3 regions of the Pandoraea sp. LA3 genome follow, and region 1 is predicted to be linked to each of the others. Evidence: predicted binding sites of a transcription regulator. Region 1 holds the regulator's gene; each other region holds the start of a gene.
The links. Region 1 encodes sigma-54, which starts transcription at its own class of promoters, with help from an activator protein. Its sites were predicted from a motif close to TGGCANGNAANCTGCTTT; they were not measured.
Positions count from the first base shown of each region.

Region 2: a site for sigma-54 is predicted at 3,912-3,929, ahead of C5N93_RS09930 (acetyl-CoA acetyltransferase). Genes of this name have one in related genera too.
Region 3: a site for sigma-54 is predicted at 4,213-4,230, ahead of glnA (type I glutamate--ammonia ligase). Genes of this name have one in related genera too.

Region 1 covers NZ_PTPY01000034.1:214,707-221,592, reverse strand. The annotation lists gene hprK (HPr(Ser) kinase/phosphatase) at 1-98, opposite strand, end outside; gene ptsN (PTS IIA-like nitrogen regulatory protein PtsN) at 179-634, opposite strand; gene raiA (ribosome-associated translation inhibitor RaiA) at 872-1,228, opposite strand; gene C5N93_RS15160 (RNA polymerase factor sigma-54) at 1,370-2,857, opposite strand; gene lptB (LPS export ABC transporter ATP-binding protein) at 2,952-3,722, opposite strand; gene lptA (lipopolysaccharide transport periplasmic protein LptA) at 3,760-4,464, opposite strand; gene lptC (LPS export ABC transporter periplasmic protein LptC) at 4,461-5,132, opposite strand; gene C5N93_RS15140 (HAD family hydrolase) at 5,157-5,711, opposite strand; gene C5N93_RS15135 (KpsF/GutQ family sugar-phosphate isomerase) at 5,723-6,703, opposite strand.
Region 2 covers NZ_PTPY01000029.1:102,979-109,864, reverse strand. The annotation lists gene C5N93_RS09945 (3-oxoacyl-ACP reductase family protein) at 1-251, opposite strand, end outside; gene C5N93_RS09940 (TRAP transporter large permease subunit) at 355-2,217, opposite strand; gene C5N93_RS09935 (TRAP transporter substrate-binding protein) at 2,233-3,252, opposite strand; gene C5N93_RS09930 (acetyl-CoA acetyltransferase) at 3,968-5,134, shown strand; gene C5N93_RS09925 (acyl-CoA synthetase) at 5,155-6,732, shown strand; gene C5N93_RS09920 (hypothetical protein) at 6,729-6,886, shown strand, end outside.
Region 3 covers NZ_PTPY01000025.1:21,611-28,496, forward strand. The annotation lists gene ntrC (nitrogen regulation protein NR(I)) at 1-1,238, opposite strand, end outside; gene glnL (nitrogen regulation protein NR(II)) at 1,301-2,527, opposite strand; gene glnA (type I glutamate--ammonia ligase) at 2,702-4,117, opposite strand; gene C5N93_RS06320 (rhodanese-like domain-containing protein) at 4,600-5,067, shown strand; gene C5N93_RS06325 (LysE family translocator) at 5,174-5,791, shown strand; gene C5N93_RS06330 (DUF4148 domain-containing protein) at 6,053-6,385, shown strand; gene C5N93_RS06335 (DNA-binding protein) at 6,786-6,886, shown strand, end outside.

The DNA.
Region 1 (6,886 bases):
CCGCGCTCCCACCCCTCATGGCCCGTGAGCCACGACAGACGCAGCGTCGCCGCGTTGTCGTCGAAAATGCTTTGCGCGTTGATGCCGGTCAGTTCCACCGCGTCGCCTCGTTCGGTTGGATGTGAGAGCTATTGAAGTCGTCTGTGTTCGCGGCGGTTCGTACCGGATGGCGCCCGGATCAGGGCTGCCAGTTCGCGAGTGCGGTATGGATCTCGTTCGCGCTCGGGGCGTTGATCAGTGTCTCGCGCATTGTGCGGTCGGAAAGCAACTGCGCAATTTCGGACAAGATCTCGAGATGCTGCTGCGTGGCCTGTTCGGGCACCAGCAGGAAAAACAGCAGGGACACCGGCTGGCCGTCAGGCGCTTCGAAAGGAATGGCTTCTTCGAGGCGGATGAATGCCGCCATCGGATGCTTCAGCCCTTTGATGCGGCCGTGCGGGATCGCGACCCCTTCGCCGAGTCCGGTGGAACCCAGACGTTCGCGGGCGAACAGGTTGTCAGTGACCGTAGCGCGCAGGAGCTGGGCATTCTTCTCGAAGAGAAGGCCGACTTGCTCGAAGACGCGCTTCTTGCTGGTGACGGACAGTCCAAGCAGGATGTTGGACTCAGGTAAGAGTTTGAATAAACGGTTCATCTTGTAATGCGGGCGAACGCTTAGTCGCCCTCCAACCCCCGATTGACCTCGCATTATAGACCACCCGCCGCCGTGCTCGCGGAGTGACACCGAACTGGGCCGAACCATACAAAAGGGGCCGTACTACGGCCCCGCGGTGGGTGTTGCCAGACTTACGAGAGACGGATATACGCTCGGGTGGTTCCTTGCGGGTTTTCGTCAGTGTCAGTCAATGCGATGACCACGCCTGAACCGAGCTTATTGCAGCGGTTCCGCCTCAGGAGGGAGTTGGTGGTGCTTGATAGCCTCGCGACCGTGATCCTGAACCTTGTCCTTGTACTGCACTACCTTGCGGTCGAGCATGTCGATCAGCTTGTCGATGGCGGCATACATATTCTCGTCACACTTCTCGACGAAAATTTCCTTGCCCTTGAGATTCACCGTGACGCTCGCGTTCTGGCGTCCCGCTTTCTCCTTGGACTTGTCGACAGAAAGGATCACCTCGACACTAATGACCTGATCGAAATGCCGCAACACGCGTTCAAGCTTGTTGACGACATATTCTTTCAGTGATGCCGTGACTTCGAGATGATGTCCACTGATCTGAAGATTCATAGCTGCTCTCCTTGCTGAAATGCCGAAGTGCACGCCGCGTCATCGTTGACGCTGGCTGGCATGAGCGCGAGCCATTGACGAGACGCAATGTCGCACTGCGGCGTTATGCCCCAGTCGCCAACATGGCGCACCAGGACTGTCCTACAAAGATTTGCGCAAGTTCACTGCGGGGATTCGCATGGCCTCGCGGTATTTCGCGACGGTGCGCCGCGCCACCACAAAACCTTGCTCTGCCAGCAGTTCCGCGATTCGGCTGTCGGAAAGGGGGCTCTGCGGGTCTTCTGCTCCTATGAGTTGCTTGATGAGTGCGCGGATGGCGGTCGATGACGCAGCGCCTCCGGCTTCCGTTGCCACGTGTGACCCGAAGAAGTACTTGAGCTCGAAGGTTCCAAATGGAGTGAGCATGTACTTACTCGTCGTCACCCGTGAAATCGTGGATTCATGTAAACCCAGCGTATCAGCAATCTCGCGTAAAACCAAGGGCCGCATGCCGATTTCGCCATGCGTGAAGAAGTTCTTTTGACGCTCGACAATGGCCTGCGCGACCCGCAGGATCGTGTCGAAGCGTTGCTGGATGTTCTTGATCAGCCAGCGCGCTTCCTGCAACTGCTGTTGGAGGTTGCCGGTGCCCGGATCGTTCCGGTTGTTTCGCAGAATCCGCGCGTACATTTCGTTGATACGCAGACGCGGCATGACTTCCGGGTTGAGTTCGGCCGTCCAGCCGCTTCCCTGCTTGCGTACCAGCACGTCCGGCACGACGTAGTCGGCCTGCGGCGAGCCATACGCCGCGCCCGGGAACGGGTCCAGCGAGCGGATCAGTTGATGGGCGGCGCGCAGGCCATCCTCGGTCACGCCGAGCAGGCGGCGCAGGCGGGTGTAATCGCGCGCGGCCAGTAATTCCAGGTGATCGGTGACGATGCGAAGCGAGAGCGTACGCACGCTGCTGGCGGGCAGACGCTGAAGCTGCAACCGCAGGCATTCCGCCGGGCTGCGGGCACCCACGCCCGCCGGATCGAAGCTTTGCAGGAGGGCGAGCGCTGCGTTGATCTCTTCGGTCTCGAGCGCCAGTTCTTCGGGCATTTCCGCCTGAATTTCGTCGAGCAGGGAGCCGAGATAGCCGTCTTCGTCGAGCGACTCGATCAGAAACTCCACCAGCGCGCGGTCGCGCGGACTGGCCTTGGTCAGGCGCAACTGGGCCAGCAGATGTTCGCGGAGGTTGGGATGGTCGACGTGCAGTTGCGGGCGCGCGTTGTCGTCGTCGTCCGATGCGCTGCCCGAGCGGGCAAAGTCGTTCAGGCTCCAGTCGCTGCCGTTGTCCTGGGCGTTGTCGTCGAAGCGGGCCTCGCCGTCCAGCTCACGGGCTTCGTCGTGACCATTGGCGGGTTCCGCGCTGTCGTTCGAACTACTGGACGACGAACTCCGCTCGTTGCGCAGCGACCCGTCGGTACCCACACGCACCGAGCCGGCGAGCCAATCGTCCTCGCGTTCGAGCATCGGGTTCTGGGTGAGGGCGTGCTCGACTTCCTGCTGAAGTTCGAGCGTCGACAGTTGCAACAACCGGATCGATTGCTGCAACTGCGGCGTGAGGGTCAGGTGCTGCGAGGTGCGGAGTTGAAGAGTCGGTTTCATAGCGTGTCTCGCCTTCATTGTAGAGGCTTTGTCACGCCAACGGAACCGGCCTGACCTCCTATCGGAGGCAGGGTTTACATGCGAAAAATTTGCTTTACATCCGGAAATTTTCGCCCAGATACACGCGACGGACGCTTTCGTCCGCGACGATCTGGTCAGGTGTGCCGGCGGCGAGCACCGAGCCTTCGCTGATGATGTAGGCGTGATCGCAGATGCCGAGCGTCTCACGCACGTTGTGATCGGTAATCAGGACACCGATGCCACGGTCCTTCAGGAAGCGCACGATGCGCTGAATTTCCAGCACCGCGATCGGATCGACGCCCGCGAACGGTTCGTCGAGCAAAATAAAACGCGGCTGCGTGGCCAGCGCACGCGCGATTTCCACGCGACGACGCTCGCCGCCCGAGAGCGACATGGCCGGATTCTCGCGCAGATGGCTCACCTGAAGCTCGTCGAGCAGCGATTCGATACGGCGCTCGATTTCGTCGCGCTTGAGCGGCTTGCCGTTCGCATCGACCTGCAATTCGAGCACGGCGCGAATGTTGTCTTCGACCGTGAGCTTGCGGAATACCGACGCTTCCTGCGGCAGATACGACACGCCCATGCGGGCGCGCTCGTGAATCGGCAGTTCGCTGATGAGGTTGCCGTCGAGCTGAATTTCGCCGTCGTCGGCGGGCACCAGACCCACGATCATGTAAAACGACGTGGTCTTGCCGGCACCGTTCGGTCCGAGCAGTCCGACGACCTCGCCGCTCTTCACGTCGAGCGACACGTCCTTCACGACGGTACGCGCGCCGTACTGCTTCTTGAGCGAGCGTACGACGAGTGCGCTCGGCTTGCCGGCGAGGCCCGCGCCCTGATTGATGGTCGAGGCGTTGCTGCTGGCGGTGCTGTTGGCAGAATTACTCACGCGGATTCCCGATGGACTTGGAGGGCGACAGCGGCGACATATCGCCCTTGGGGGCTGCGGCCGGCTTGCTCGCGCCAGGCGGCGTTGCCTGCGCACCCGTGGCATTGCGCGGGGCGAGGGTGGCGCGCACACGGCCGTTCGGATTGTTGGCGTTGACCTGATCCGAGCCGCTGTTGGCGGTGTAGACCTCATTGTAGGTGTCGTACGTGATCACGCTGCCGTGAATCTCGTCGAGCACTTTGGTACCGCCGGCCAGACGCTTGAGCGTGGCTTGCGTGGTGAGCGTGGCGACTTCGGTCTTGCCGTTGTAATAGATCGTCTGGCCCCACCCGTCGATGTATTCGTCCATGCCGTCGCGCTTCTGACGCATGTAGGCGAGCGGGCCGCCCGGCTTGTAGTAAGCCGTGGCGTACTGATAGCCCTCCGGATCCTGAGTCACTTCGACGCGATCGGCCTTGAGGAGAATCGTCCCCTTGGTCATCGTCACGTTGCCCGTGAAGATGTTGACCTGCTTGAGGTCGTCATAGCTCATGTGATCCGACTCGATGTTGAGCGGCTTGTCGCGGTCGGCGCGTTCGGCGTGGGCGAGCGGCGAGGCCAGCGCGCCGAGAACGGCGAAGGCGGCGGCCAGCGCGCGCAGGGCACGAAGCGTACGCAGGGACGAGAAGGCGGGTCGCAGGTGAAGGCGATCGGTCATGGGGTCTTGGAGCCCTGTTTAGTCTGAGGTGGCGCGCTCGGCGCGGTGGGCGCAGCGGACTGACGGGGAGGCGGTTTTCCGCCCAGCTCCGCCGGCTGGATCGTGCCGTGGACATTGCCGAGCAATTGTACGGCGCGCGTGATGTTATTGAAAATCATGCCATCGCCGTACATCACGGATGCCCCGCGGAACAACTGCACGGGCTTTTCGGTACGCACGATGTCTTCATTCACGAGCACCTGAAAGTGCTCGGAGAGCGCGCGCATTTCCGGGTCGCGCGGTCCCGGCTGACGCACCACGACAGCGTCGTCGTAGAGATCGACGATCGACATGTCAGCGTTGAGCGTGCCGCGCTTGCTCGTGGCGGTCACCTCCGGCTGATCCGGGGTAAAGGCGCGCACGGCCGGCATCGTCATGGCCGTCGTCTGATCGTCTTCGAAGTGCGTCATGTGAACGGCGTTGACACGGTACTGCGTCGTGCCGTTCGGCGACAACATGGAGATCACCATGTCGTCGGCATAGTAGTCGGGGATGTGTTGCTTCACGTACGGCGCGCGATCGGCGTCCGAGGGCAGCGTGCGCTGCACCAGCCAGTACGTGCCCGCTGCCAGCCCCGCCAGAACGACGATGGCAAGCAGCGTAGACGGAGAGACGCGTTGAATGGCCATGAGTGGATCGGTTCCCTCGACGCGTCAGGCGAGCGCTTCGGCGAGCAGGGCGTCGTAACGCCCCTGCGCGCGCAGGATGAAGTCGCACAGTTCGCGCACGGCGCCTTCGCCCCCGCGCGTGTCGGCGATCCAGTGGCAGCGCGCCTTCACTTCGGCGTGCGCATTGGCCGGGCAAGCCGCGAAGCCCACGCGCGTGAGCACCGGCAGATCGGGCCAGTCGTCGCCGATGTGGCCGCACACGTCGGCCGTCACGGACACCTTGGCGCACAGGTCCTCGAACGCGGCGCGCTTGTCGTGCACCCCTTGGTAGACGTGTGCGACGCGCAGGTCCGACGCGCGTTTGGCGACGATGTCGGACTGACGTCCGGTGATGATGGCCGTGACGATACCGGCTTCGGCGAGCAGCTTCAGGCCGTGCCCGTCGAGCGAATCGAACGTCTTGATGACTTCGCCTGCCGGGCCGTAGCGCAGGCCGCCGTCGGTGAGCACACCGTCGACGTCGAACACCATGACGCGCAGACGCGCCGCCCGTGCGGTGGCGTCGTTAGCGTCGAATGGCGTGATGCTGGGATGACTCATGGACGGGAAACTCACACGACCTTGGCGGCGAACAGGTCGTGGACGTTCAGCGCACCGACGAGGCGGTCGTTCTCGGTCACGAGCAGTTGCATGATGCCGAAGCGCTCCATCAGCTCGGCGGCTTCTGCGGCGAGATGGTCCGGGCCGATGGTACGCGGGCCGGCCTTCATGACGTCGGCCAGCTTCAGCGAAGTGAAATCGAGCGTACGCTTGAACAAACGACGCAAATCGCCGTCGGTAAAGATACCGACGACCCGGTCATCGGCGTCCACGATCGCGGTCATGCCGAGGCCTTTGGCGGTCATCTCGATCAGCGCGTCGGAGAGATTGGCGTCGGAGCGCACGCGGGGGATGGCGTCGCCGGTGCGCATGACATCGCGCACGAACGTGAGCAGACGCCGGCCGAGCGCGCCGCCCGGATGCGAGCGGGCGAAGTCCTCGGCGCCGAAACCGCGCGCGTCGAGCAGCGTGACGGCGAGGGCGTCGCCCAGTGCGAGGGCTGCCGTGGTGCTGGCCGTAGGCGCAAGACCAAGCGGGCACGCTTCCTTCTCGACGTGGGCGTCGAGATGCACGTCGGACAGGCGTCCGAGGCTGGAGGCGGCGTTGCCGGTCATGGCGATGAGCTTGGCGCCGATGCGCTTGATCATCGGCAGGATGCTGACCAATTCACCCGTTTCGCCCGAGTTCGACAGGGCGACGACGACGTCGTCGGCCGTGATCATGCCGAGGTCGCCGTGGCTGGCCTCGGCCGGGTGTACGAAGAAGGCGGGGGTGCCGGTGCTGGCGAAGGTGGCGGCAAGTTTGCGGCCGATATGGCCCGACTTGCCCATCCCGGTGACGACCACGCGTCCCTTGCAGGCGAGCAGAAGCGAGACCGCTTCGAAGAAGCTGTCGTCGAGGTGCGCGGACACGCGTTCGATGGCGTCGGCTTCAGTGCGCAACACCTCCCGGGCGACCTCTAGTGCCCGGCCTGGATTGATTTTCGCTATCATGCGCGGAGTATATCAAAACGGACGTGGCGTCGAAGGACAGCCGCGCCACGCCTGGCCCAGCGCCTTTCGGGACATCGCCTGAAGCGGCCAGGTTTCCGCTCCAGGCGTGACATCCAGACGTAATCTGGCATGTGTCTTGCATGAGATGTGCCAGACCCATGCACGACAAAACACCCCGCTGAC
Region 2 (6,886 bases), on a different contig from region 1:
AGCACGTCGCACCGTCCGTACCGTTTCGCTACCTGCGCAAAGCCGTCGGCGATCGACGCTTCCTCACCCACGTTCATCCCCAGCGCCCACGCGCGGCCACCCGCTGCGCTGAGCGCTGCGGCCGTCTCCGTTGCCGCGCCTTCGTTCAGATCGGCCACGACCACGGTCATGCCATCCTTGATCAATCGTTCGCAGATGGCGGCACCAATGCCCATGCCGCCGCCCGTGACTACTGCTACCTTCTCCGTCATGCTATGGACTCCTAAATTTACTGGCAGTTACAGCTCGGGCTCCACCGCCTGCTTAAGCGGCGGAGCCCGTCGGTGATATCGCGAAACCGTTAAGGGGTTGGCGTTACTTCAGGAAACCGATCGAGATCCAGGGGATGAAGACCACGATGAGCAGCGCGATGAGCAGCGCCCCCATGTATGTCCACATCCGGTTGAAGACCTTGTCGGGCGATGTCTTGCCGATGGCGCAGGCGGCATAGAAGCCGACACCGAGCGGCGGGGCGAACAGGCCCATGCCCATCGACAGGATCACGACCATGGCGTAATGCACGTCGTGAATGCCGAGCGAGCGCGCGACCGGGAACAGGAGCGGCCCGAACAGCACGATGGCGGGAATGCCTTCGAGCACGCTGCCGAGCACGATGAACACGACCATCGAGATGAGCAGGAAGCCGACCTGTCCGCCCGGCACGCCATGCATCAGGCCGACGAGCTTGGCCGAGAAGCCGGATTGCGTGAGCGCCCATGCCATCGCGGTGGCCATGCCGATGATCAGCAGGATCGCGCCGGACAGGGCCGCGGTCTCGGTGAGCAGCGGATAGAGGCGCTTGAAGTTCAGATGCTTCTTGAAGGCGTGGACGATCAGGCCGATCACGATGGTGTACGCGATGCCGATGGTCGACACTTCCGTGGCCGTTGCCGCGCCTTCGATCACTGCCGTACGGATGAGGATCGGCAGCGCCAGCGCGGGCAGCGCAATGATGAAGGTCTTGCCGATCACGCTCCACGGTGCACGACGCGCGGCGTTGGGCGCTTCCTTGCGCGAGCGGGCGAAGCACACCACGACGATGGCCAGTGTGGCGATCACGGCAGGCAGCAGGCCACCGACGAACAGGGCGGTGATCGACACGCCGCACACGGCGCCGATGGTGATGAGCACGAGGCTCGGCGGGATCGTCTCGGTCATCGCGCCGGTGGCGGACAACAGGGCGACGAGGTCTTCCTGTTTCGAGCCGCGTCGCTGCATCTCAGGGAACAGCGCCGGGGCGACGGCGGCCATGTCGGCTGCCTTGGAACCGGAGATGCCCGATACCAGGAACATCGCCCCGAGCAGCACGTACTGAAGGCCGCCGCGCACGTGGCCGAGCAGCGAGGCCATGAATTCGATCAGGCTGCGCGCCAGTCCGCTCATTTCGATGAGCGCGCCGAGCAGCACGAACAGCGGTACCGACAGCAGCACGAGCCCGGACATGCCTTCGTCCATGCGGCTCACGACGATCTGCAACGGGGCATCGGTCACGAGCGCGAGATAAGCGAGGGTCGCCGTGCCGAACGCGAAGGCGATCGGAATGCCGCCTGCCACGCACGCGCCCACGATCAGCACGAAGAAGATGAGCAGGTTGTAGTTGCCCATGGCGATGAGCGCGGGGCGTCCGAGCCAGAGCGCGGCGCCGAGTGCGGCGACGAACAGCACGCCGAGCCCGAACTGACGCAGGCTGGAGCAGCGCGCCATGCGCGAGATCGCCGCGATGAGCATCAGCGCGGCGCCCACCGGCAGCGCTGCTGCACGCAGGCCGTCGGGAATCTCGAGGGCGGGCGTGGTGATGTCCATCTGTTCGATCGCATGCGTGTACGCCGGCATGATGATCAGCGCGACGAACACGCACACGGTCAGCGCGGCCATGGTCTGGAACCAGTCGCGCCATGCAGCGGGAAGTTTGTTGACGATGGCGGACAGGCGCATGTGTTCGCCCCGGTCGAGGGCGAGCACGGCGCCGAGCATCGACAGCCAGATGAAAAGGATCTGCGCAAGCTCATCCGACCACGTGAGCGGATTGTCGAACCCGTAACGCGAGACAACGCCCGCGAGCAGGATGAGAGTTTCCGCCACCACCAGCAGCACGGCAGCCGCTTCGGTGACTTTCATCACCGCGCGGTTGACGTGGCAGAAGAGGCGGGCGAGCGCGTGCGTCGGCTCGGCCGTCATCGTCAACGTTTCCATTTACGCGAGCTTCCCTGTGTACTTTTCCAGCATGGCCCATGCTTCGTCGCCGAACTTCTTGTGCCATTCGGCATAGAAGCCCGCGGCGCGCAGCTTTTCGCGGAACTGCTCGTTGTTCGGTGCATTGAACACGAGACCCTTCTGCTTGAGCTCGGCCGTCACGCCTTCGTTGAGCTTGCGCACGTCCTCACGCTGGGCGACGGCGGCGGCATTCACGTTGGCGGTCACGATGTCCTGCAGGTCCTTCGGCAGCTTGTCCCACTTCTGCTTGTTGGCGAGGAACCAGAAGCCGTCCCACATGTGGTTCGTCATCGACACGTACTTCTGCACTTCGTAGAGCTTGGCCGTGGTCAGCAGCGCCAGCGGGTTTTCCTGCGCTTCGACGATGTGCGTCTGCAAGGCGGAATAGACCTCGGCGAAGTTGATCGACGTGGGCGACGAATCGAACGCGCGGAACATCGACGTCCACAGCGGGCTCGTCGGCACGCGAATCTTCAGACCCTTCAGATCGTTCGGCGAGTTGATCGGACGGCTGCTCGTGGTGATCTGGCGATAACCGTTTTCCCAGATCTTGTCGAAGGCGAACACCGTGGTCTTCGCGATCTGACCGCGCACGTGCGCGCCAAGACCGCCGTCCATGGCCGCCCACACCTGGCTGTAATCCTTGAACGCGAAACCCACGCCCGAGATCTGCGCGGCCGGTACGAGCGTGCCGAGAATCAGCGGCGAAAGCGTGAAGTAATCGATTGCGCCGGAGCGGATCTGGCTCAGCATGTCGCTGTCCGAGCCGAGCTGGTTGTTCGGATAGATCTGGAAGTCGATACGTCCCTTCGACTGCTCCGCGATCTTCTGCGCCATCTCCTTGGCGCGGATGTTCATCGGATGGCTGACGGGCAGGTTGTTGGCGAACTTCAGGGTGAATTCGGCGGCGTGGGCCTGCGTCTGATACAACCCCGTGGCGGCGGCTGCCGATGTGGCGGCCACGACTTTGATGAAGTGGCGACGATCCATGGTGCTCATACTGCATGTCTCCTATTTATAGGTTTGGTGACTGCGTCTGATGCGCAAGACGTGTGAGGTTGATCGCCTCGCAACGTCCCGGCCAACTCGACTGGCGATGCGCAAATTCATCGATTCGCGTCATCTGCCGGACATTCGGCTCGCAAGTGGCTGGGTCATCTTACGCAAATCGAATGCCAGTTCGGGCCCTGAACGGGAAAACCCTTACGTTGTTAAGCATCAGTGAAATCCCGCGTGGCGTGTCGGCATCCTTTCGTCATGCGCAACAAGGCTTCGCGGCGAACTGGCACGATGACGCGCGTTTGCTGCATGTGCGAACAGCGCCGGGACGCCCCGGCGACCGGGGTGTGACACCTGTCGCATTTCGCCAATGCCTTGCGACACCTGTCGCATGCCCGGCCACGCGCGGTGCGACAGGTGTCGCATCGATATCGGCCCGGCGATTTCTGTTGCGGCACAGCAAAATTTCCGCGTATTACAAGCCTTGGCGATTTTCAAATTTCACTTGATGCGGCGACAAATCCCGCTTTACGCTTGCGTCAATTGCGAATGCGCCAAAAGCGCGTGAGACGGATGGAACTCGCAACGACGACTGACCGAGCCGTCGATGTCGCAGACCTGGCCCTGTGCGGCCCGCGCGCAGACACGCGGCAGAGGTCTGGCATCGAAATTGCTCACCGGAGTCTGGATGACCCCATTTTTCCGGAGACACTTCATGGTTGCTGCATGCCTTACCGGCTGGGCCCACTCCCAGTTCGGCAAACTCGATAACGTCGATGCCGAAGTTCTGCTGGCCGACGTCGCACAAGCTGCTCTCGACGACGCGGGCCTTTCGCCCGAACAGATCGACTCGATTCACGTCGGCACTTTCAATGGCGGGTTCCTGTATCAGGACTTCCCGTCGTCGCTCATCTTCAACCGGATTCCCGGGCTGCGCTTCAAACCGGCCACGCGCTACGAAAACGCCTGCGCGACGGGCTCGGCTGCTGTGCATGGCGGGCTGCAATCGATCGAAGCAGGCAAGGCCACGCACGTGCTGGTGATCGGCTTCGAGAAGATGACCGAACTCGCTACGCCGCAAGTCGGCGAAGTGCTGCTCAAGTGTTCGTATGCGCGTGAGGAAGCCGGTATTCCCGGTGGCTTCGCCGGTGTGTTCGGCACGATCGCGCAGACGTACTTCGACCGTTACGGCGACCAGTCCGACGCCCTCGCCCAGATCGCCGCGAAGAACCATCGCAACGGCTCGGTCAATCCGTACGCGCACATGCGCCGCGATTTCGGTTACGACTTCTGCCGCAACGTCTCCGAGAAGAACCCGTTCGTGGCGGGTCCGCTCAAGCGCACCGACTGCTCGATGGTGTCCGACGGCGCGGCCGCCCTCGTGATCTCGAAGGCCGATGTGGCGCGCGCCATGCCCAAGGCGGTCGGCTTCCGTGCGGCGGTACAGGTCAACGATTACCTGCCGCTCTCGCGTCGCGATCCGCTGGCGTTCGAAGGCGGTCAGCACGCGTGGCGTCAGGCGCTGGGTGTCGCGGGCGTGTCGTTGAAGGACCTTTCGCTGGTCGAGACCCACGACTGCTTCACCATCGCCGAGCTGATCGAGTACGAAGCGATGGGGCTGGCCAAGCCGGGGCAGGGCGCGAGCGTGCTGGCCGAAGGGCTGACGCAAAAAGACGGCCTGCTGCCGGTCAACCCGTCGGGCGGTCTCAAGGCGAAGGGTCACCCGGTGGGTGCCACGGGCGTGTCGATGCACGTCATGGCGGCGATGCAACTCACGGGCACGGCCGGCGAGATGCAGATTCCGGGAGCGAAGCTCGCAGGCGTCTTCAATATGGGCGGCGCGGCGGTGGCGAACTACGTGAGCATTCTCGAAGCACGCTGAGTGCATACAGGAGACGAGAGATGCTCAAGAAGGTCATGAACCTCGGCCGACTACTGGCCGACGTCGCCCGCCGTCATCCGGACGAACCCGGTCTGATCGTGGGCGACAAGATCACCACGTGGGGCGAGATCGACGCCCGCGTGAACGCTGCCGTCGATGCCCTGCGCAAGCTCGGCGTCGGAAAAGGCGACAAGCTGCTGGTGCATTCGCGTAACAACCTGCCGATCTTCGAGAGCGCGTGGATCGCGTTTCGTCTGGGCGCGGTGTGGGTGCCGACGAACTTTCGTATCACCGCCCCGGAGGCCGCGTATCTCGGGCAGTCGAGCGGTGCCTGCGCCATGATCTACGACGCAGGATTCGAAGGTCACGTCGATGCCGTGCGCGCCGCCTCGCCGGCGTTGCGTCATGTGATCGCACTGGGCGCGCCGCGCGAAGGCGAACTGCATTACGAGACGCTGGTGGCCGAGCATCTCGGCGCGCCCGGTTTCGAGGAAGAGGTCGAGTACGAGGACCCGCTGTGGTTCTTCTACACGTCCGGCACGACGGGGCATCCGAAGGCCGGCGTGCTCTCGCACGGGCAGATGGCGTTCGTCGTCACCAACCATCTGGCGGATCTGATGCCGGGCATCACGTATCGCAGCCGCTCGATGGTCGTGGCGCCGCTCTCGCATGGCGCGGGCATTCACGCCATCGTCAATACGGCGCGAGGCGCGGCGAGCGTGTTGCTGCCGGGCGAGAAGATGGACGCAGCGCAGGTCTGGCAGGCGGTCGAGCGTCACCGTGTCGACAACATGTTCACGGTGCCGACCATCGTCAAGATGCTGGTCGAAGATCCGGCAGTGGACGAGTACGACCATAGCTCGCTGCGCTTTGTGATCTACGCGGGCGCACCGATGTATCGCGCCGATCAGAAGTATGCGTTGCAGAAGCTGGGTCGCGTGCTGGTGCAGTACTACGGGCTGGGCGAGGTGACGGGCAACATCACGGTGCTGCCGCCGTGGCTGCATAGCGACGACGATGACGCCCCGGACGCCCGCGTGGGCACTTGCGGTCTGCCGCGCACGGGCATGGAGGTGGCGATTCTCGACGAGCAGGGGCAGCGTCAGCCGGCGTTCGCGTCGGGGGAGATCTGCGTGCGCGGGCCGGCCGTCTTCATGGGGTATCACAACAATCCGGACGCCAACGCCAAGGCGTTCAAGGACGACTGGTTCCACACCGGCGACCTCGGTCATGTGGATGCGCAGGGCTTCCTGTACATCACGGGTCGGGCGTCGGACATGTATATCTCGGGCGGCTCGAACGTCTATCCGCGCGAGATCGAGGAAGCGTTGCTGACACACCCGTGCGTCTCCGAGTGTGCCGTGCTCGGCGTGCCCGACCCCAAGTGGGGAGAGAGCGGGCTCGCGGTGGTGGTCGCCCGGGAAGGCATGGCCGCACAGGCCGATGAACTGCTCGGACATCTCGAAGCGCGTATTGCCCGCTACAAGTGGCCGCGCCGCTTCGTATTCTGGAGTGCCATGCCCAAATCGGGCTACGGCAAAATCGTGAAAAAGCAAATCAAGACGATGCTCGAAGAGCAAGGAGACTATCGACTATGAAACCTGCGCTTTCACGGGTCTATCAGCATGCAGGCGTCCCCACGTTACCCCGTGTGGAAGACTGCGTGTTGAGCGGGCAGCACGAACTGCGCGTGACGATCCGGTCTGGTGCGAATCTCGGCGAGTCCTTACGCGCGGCGTTATCCCGCTATGC
Region 3 (6,886 bases), on a different contig from region 1:
TTGCTGCCGGCCGACACCGGTGCCGTCGCGCCACCCGCCGTCCCATTGACATACGCGGCCTGCCCGGCAGACCCCGAAGGCGCCGCCGCCGTCTGGAACTCGGGCGGCAGATCCTTGATTTCAACAGTCTGCGCAGGCGCCATGACCGTGAGCCAGTTGCTCAGGTTTTCCAGCTGACGCACGTTGCCCGGGAACGGGAAGCGCGTCAGATGCGCCAGTGCCGCCTCGCTGATGCGCTTGGTTTCGACGCCCAGTTCGCGCGCGCTCTTCTGAAGGAAGTGACGCACCAGCAGCGGAATGTCTTCGTTGCGCTCGCGCAGCGACGGCAGACGCAGTCGAATCACGTTCAGACGGTGATACAAGTCCTCACGGAACAACCCCTGACGCACGCGATCCTCAAGATTCTGGTGCGTTGCCGCAATCACGCGCACATTCGCCTTGATCGGGCTGTGACCACCCACACGGTAATAGTTGCCGTCCGAGAGCACACGCAGCAAGCGCGTCTGCAAATCCAACGGCATGTCGCCGATTTCGTCGAGAAAGAGCGTACCGCTTTCGGCTTGCTCGAAGCGCCCGCGACGTGTCGCCTGCGCGCCCGTGAACGCGCCGCGCTCATGACCGAACAGCTCGGACTCCAGCAGATCTTTCGGAATCGCCGCAGTGTTAAGCGCAATGAACGGACCCGACGCGCGCGGCGAGTGACGATGCAATGCGCGCGCGACCAGCTCCTTGCCCGACCCCGATTCACCGGTGATGAGCACCGTGGCGCTCGAATGCGACAACCGGCCGATGGCGCGGAAGACGTCCTGCATCGCACTCGCCTGCCCAAGAATCTCGGGCTCTTCGGTGATGCGCTCGTCGTCGGTCGCTTCGCGCAGGCTTTCTTCGACGGCGCGCAGAATCAGTTCGACGGCACGATCCACATCGAACGGTTTGGCCAGGTATTCGAACGCCCCGCCCTGAAACGCGGCCACCGCGCTATCGAGATCGGAGAAGGCGGTCATGATGATGACCGGCAGGCCGGGGTGTCGCTGCTTGGCCATTTGCAGCAGTTCGAGCCCGGAGCCGCCCGCCATGCGGATGTCCGAGACAAGCACCTGCGGCGAGTCGTGTTCGAGCGCTGCGCTGGCTTCGCGCGGGCCGGTGAAACTGCGCACCGGCAGATTGGCTCGTGAGAGTGCCTTTTCCAGCACCCATCGAATCGATTGGTCGTCGTCTACTATCCAGATCGGCTTCATTGTTCACCGTGTAACGTCTATGCCCGGCCGCAGGTGTTACGGCCGACGGCGTGAGGGCCGCATCAGCCCAGGGGCAGCAGGATTCGGAAATCCGTCCGTCCGGGCCGGCTTTCGCATTCGATCAGACCGTCGTGACGCTGTACGAAAGATTGCGCCAGTGTGAGTCCCAGACCGCTTCCCCCTTCACGCCCGGACACGAGCGGATAGAAGATGCGATCACGAATGTCGGCAGGAATGCCGGGCCCGTTGTCGATCACATGCAATTCCAATGCCAGCTTGTGCAATCGCTTGGCAATCGTGATCTTTCGCGCCACTCGCGTGCGCAAAACGATGCGGGCATCGCCGCGCGCGATCTGCTCGCGCAGCGCTTCCGCACCGTTACGCACGATGTTGAGTAACGCCTGAATGAGTTGCTCCTTGTCACCACGAAAGTCGGGCAGACTCACGTCGTAATCCCGCTCGATCGACAGCCCCTGCGGAAACTCGGCGAGCACCACCGAACGCACGCGTTCGCACACTTCGTGAATGTTCACGTCCGTGGCGATATACGGATGGCGATGCGGCTCCAGCAACCGGTCGACCAGCGTCTGAAGCCTGTCGGACTCCTTGATGATGACCTGCGTGTATTCGCGCAGCTCGCGCTGATCCAGCTCGAACTCCAGCAATTGCGCCGCACCGCGAATCCCGCCCAGCGGGTTCTTGATTTCGTGCGCCAGATTGCGGATGAGCTGCTTGTTCATCAACGCCTGATCGATGATCCGCTCTTCGCGTTCGTTCTTCAGCTTCTGCTCGTTCTCGATCAACTCGACGATCACGAAATCGGGGGCGGCTTCCGGTGCCGCCACGATGGCGTGCGTATGCAATGGCTCCTGAGCGGTGCGTTCGAGCACCAGATCGAGGCGTGTCGTCTGAAAGTGATTGGCGATGAGTTCCGTCATCGTCGAGGACAGCACATCCCCGTTCGTGAAGACATCGTCCCATGTCATTTGCGAGAGCGATCGGCGCGAGAGCGCAAGCAGCGCCTCGGCCGCTGGATTGGCGAATACAACGCGCAGCGAGTGTTTTTCGAGCACCAGAAGCACGGTCGGCAGCGCTTCGAGGCCCGGCAGAATACCCGTCGCGGCAAGCTTCGCTTCCCAGGGGTCGACGCTCGTATGCAGCAGCGACGCTTGACCAGCCACCCCGGCAAGCGCTGCGGCGGCGTCTGTCGTTACTTCGGTGGCGTCCTCAGCGGCGGCGTGTGCGGCTCGCTTCGTCTGCCCTTTCTCACCAGCGCGGACACTTTTCATCGAGGTTCGGGGCGATAAGTTCATGGCGAGCCATGAGAGACACGGAACGCATGAGCGGAATGCGCGACGGATAAAAAAGGGGGACGGCCGCGGCCATCCCCCCGTGCTTGTCGAGCATGACGGTCGGCCGCTGGCGTTCCGTCATGCCGGCGCATTCCCTGCGCAGCGATTCGATTACAGCGAGTAGTACAGTTCGAACTCGAGCGGGTGCGTGGTCATCGCGACACGACGCGCTTCGTTGGTCTTCAGTTCGATGTACGAATCGAGCATGCCGTCCGTGAACACGCCACCACGGGTCAGGAACTCGCGGTCTTCGTTCAGGTATTCCAGCGCCTGTTCGAGGCTCGAGCACACGGTCGGGATCTTTGCATCCTCTTCCGGCGGCAGGTCGTACAGGTTCTTGTCGGCAGCTTCGCCCGGGTGGATCTTGTTCTGCACGCCATCCAGACCGGCCATCAGCATGGCCGAGAAAGCCAGGTACGGGTTGGCCATCGGGTCCGGGAAGCGCGCTTCGATACGGCGGCCCTTCGGGTTGGCAACGTACGGAATACGGATCGAGGCCGAACGGTTACGGGCCGAGTAGGCCAGCTTCACCGGGGCTTCGAAGTGCGGCACGAGGCGCTTGTACGAGTTCGTCGACGGGTTCGTGATCGCGTTCAGGGCACGGGCGTGCTTGATGATGCCGCCGATGTAGTACAGCGCGAATTCCGACAGACCGCCGTAGCCGTTACCGGCGAACAGGTTCTGACCATCCTTCCAGATCGACTGGTGGATGTGCATGCCCGAGCCGTTGTCGCCAACGATCGGCTTCGGCATGAACGTCGCCGTCTTGCCATAGCTGTGTGCGACGTTGTGCACGACATACTTCAGGATCTGCGTCCAGTCGGCGCGCTCGACCAGCGTCGAGAACTTCGTGCCGATTTCGTTCTGGCCCTGGCCGGCGACTTCGTGGTGGTGCACTTCGACCGGCACGCCCAGTTGTTCGAGCAGCAGGCACATTTCCGAACGCATGTCCTGGAACGTGTCGACCGGCGCGACCGGGAAGTAGCCGCCCTTCGTGCCCGGACGGTGACCGGTGTTGCCGCCTTCGAAGTCCTTCGACGACGACCACGGTGCTTCTTCCGAATTGATCTTCACGGACGTGCCCGACATGTCCGTGTTCCACTGGACGGAGTCGAAAATGAAGAATTCCGGTTCCGGACCGAAGAAGGCGGTGTCGCCCAGGCCCGTGCTCTTCAGATACGCTTCAGCGCGCTTGGCGATGGAGCGCGGATCGCGGTCGTAACCCTTGCCGTCGGCCGGTTCGATCACGTCGCAGGTCAGCACCAGCGTGCTTTCTTCATAGAACGGGTCGATGTACGCCGTGTTGGCGTCCGGGACCAGCAGCATGTCCGAGGCTTCGATGCCCTTCCAGCCTGCGATCGACGAACCGTCGAAAGCGTGGCCGCTCTCGAACTTGTCAGCGTCGAAGTGCGACACGGGCACCGAGACGTGTTGCTCTTTGCCGCGCGTGTCGGTGAAACGGAAGTCGACGAACTTGACGTCTTCTTCCTTAACCAGGTTCAACACATCTGCCACAGATTTGCTCATGCTATCTCCCGAAAGATTCAATCTGGCGCTGCTGGCGCTCATCGCCCGCGTCGCCGCACCCTCTTAACGAACTCCGTGTTCGGATTCGCCATTGATAAGCAGGAAGCGTGCCAGCGCATCGCTCACCCGCTACATTCCACCCTCGCCCACTGATTTCTAAGGAAATAATCGATTCTGGTGCGTCCTGCCGTGAATTCCCGCTCATGGGCTGAAATTCCTTATTTCGGTGCATGCCGCACCAAAATATCACCAACTCGGTGCATTCGAGGATTATGCACCTTTTAGGTGCCATTCATCGAACTCATTGGCCCGAAATCGTGCGCGTGTCTGCACCGTCATAATGCGTCACCCGAAGCCGTGATAGTGCAAATCCCAAAACATCCGGACGACTCCCAATATCGCGACCGAACAGTTAACACGCATCTAGCGTGTGGTGCACGCTAGAATGAAGGACAACCATCGACTAACGAGATCACAGCAATATGACAAGCGCCAAAGCCATTCTCGATCAAGCCACGCAACGTCGCGCCTCGGGCCAGCTCGCATACACGGGCGCCGTGACGCCGGAAGAAGCGCTGGAACTGCTGAAGGCCGATGCGAACGTTCGTCTGATCGACGTACGCACGCGCGCCGAACTCGACTGGGTCGGTCGCCCGCAAGTCCCGGACGGTCAGTACGCCAACGTCGAATGGGTGCGATACCCGGGCGGCGTCCCCAACGAACACTTCCTCGAACAACTGACGTCGCAAACGCCGGACAAGAATACGCCGCTGCTGTTCCTGTGCCGCAGCGCCGCACGCTCGAAGGCTGCCGCAAAGGTCGCTTATGAAGCGGGCTTCACGCAGTCGTTCGATATTCTCGAAGGCTTCGAAGGCGACAAGGACAGCGCAGGTCATCGCAAGCACGTGAGCGGCTGGTGCTTCCGCGGCCTGCCGTGGCTGGGCGCTTGAGACTACATCGCGGCGTCGTGAAGCTCACGCGCCGCCGCCATTCGGCACGAAGGATCGACGCCCCGGACCTGGCCGCCGGATCGTCAACGACGCGAGGAGACGCGTGATGGACTGGACACATTTACTGACGTTTGCGCTTGCCTTGTTCGTGGGCGCAGGCACGCCGGGCCCCGGCATCGCCGCCATCGTAGCGCGCGTGCTCGGACGCGGCACGCAAGGCGCTATCGCGTTCTCGGCCGGCGTGGCAATCGGCGACGTTGTCTGGCTCACGCTCGCCGTGCTTGGCGTCGCCGCGCTGGCCCATACGTTCTCGGGCGTGTTCCTCGCGATCAAATACGCAGGCGCCGCCTACCTCCTCTATCTTGCATGGAAGATGTGGAACGCCCCGGCGATTGCGCCGGCGGAGCCGCTTGCCGCCGCGCCACGCGAGAAATCCTGGCGTCTCTTTTTCGGCGGCCTGTCGGTGACGATGGGCAACCCGAAAGTGGTCGTGTTCTATTTCGCGTTGCTGCCCAACCTGCTCGATCTGGCACGCGTGACAGCGCTCGGTTACATCGAAGTCGTGGGCGTCACGCTCACCGTGCTGGCGATCGTCTTCGGCAGCTATATCGCGCTGGCCGCCCGCGCGCGACGCCTGTTGAGTTCGGCACGCGCAGTCAAGCGGTTGAACCGTGCAACGGGCACGGTCATGGCCGGCGCAGCGGTCGCCATCGCTACGCGTTAAGCCTCGCATCCTCTCGCTCTTTTGCGTAATCGACGCCGCCTTCGGGCGGCGTTTTTCATTGCCTCCCTCGGCTCGCCCCCACAGCGCATCCCACCCGCCTTCCACGTCTCGCCCGACGAGCACCCATCACGCATTGTTGCGATTCGCGTAAGTATTTATTCGCTTAATTGCCGTTTTTCTGTGATAGCCGGACGCTTAGACTGGCTTCAACGGTCGCGCACCCAGCGCCCTTAGCAAGACAGAAGAACAGGAGTTATTGTCATGAATCGCAAGTTGATGGTTTCCGCACTGATCTCGGCCACGATGGCCGCCGCAGCAGGTTCCGCCTTCGCACAGTCGCGCTTGTCGAGCGACGCCTACCCCGACGGTTCGCCGTACGCCTGGGTCCCGCAAACGTCGCAACTCACGCGTGCGCAGGTCCGTGAGCAACTGATCGAAGCACGCGCCCAAGGGTTGATCCCGCAGAACGACTACGACTACCCGGCGTTCAACACGATGCCCAACGCCAATGTGCCCGGCAAGACGCGCGCACAGGTCTACGACGAACTCGTTCGTGCCCGCCAAAACGGCGAGATGAAGTACTCGAATCCGTAAGCCACGTTTCGTCCCTCGTCATGCCGCCTGCCTCCGGCGTCATGACACGACGCGCGCGGGCTGGACGGCATCTCCTGTCCGCGTTGCGTCACCTCTTCAGCATCGTTGTCCCCTATGTCCCGCCGACAGGCGCGCGCCCACGCCCAGCAACGCAGCACCGGGCAGACCGTCATGCCCCCCCCCCGACCGGTTCTCTTCCCCTCCGGTCAAGCAGGCACCGACGGCTTTCCCACGGGCGCTTCTCCTGTCGCCATGCGTTCCCCGCTATCGAATGGACGCATGGGACTTTCGCCCGCTCCCCCGCCCTGGGGAGCGGGCTTTTTTCATGGCGGGTTTCGCGAGCAGCGCAGGCTGCGTGCTACCATGCAGCCGTTTCAATTTGCATAGACAGGATCATCCGGTGAGTGACATCCAACTAGATATCGAGTGGACCGAGCGCGCAGCGAAGAAGGCCGAAAAACTCGTGCCCAAAGACACCCCGCTGGGGTTGCCGCCGCTCGA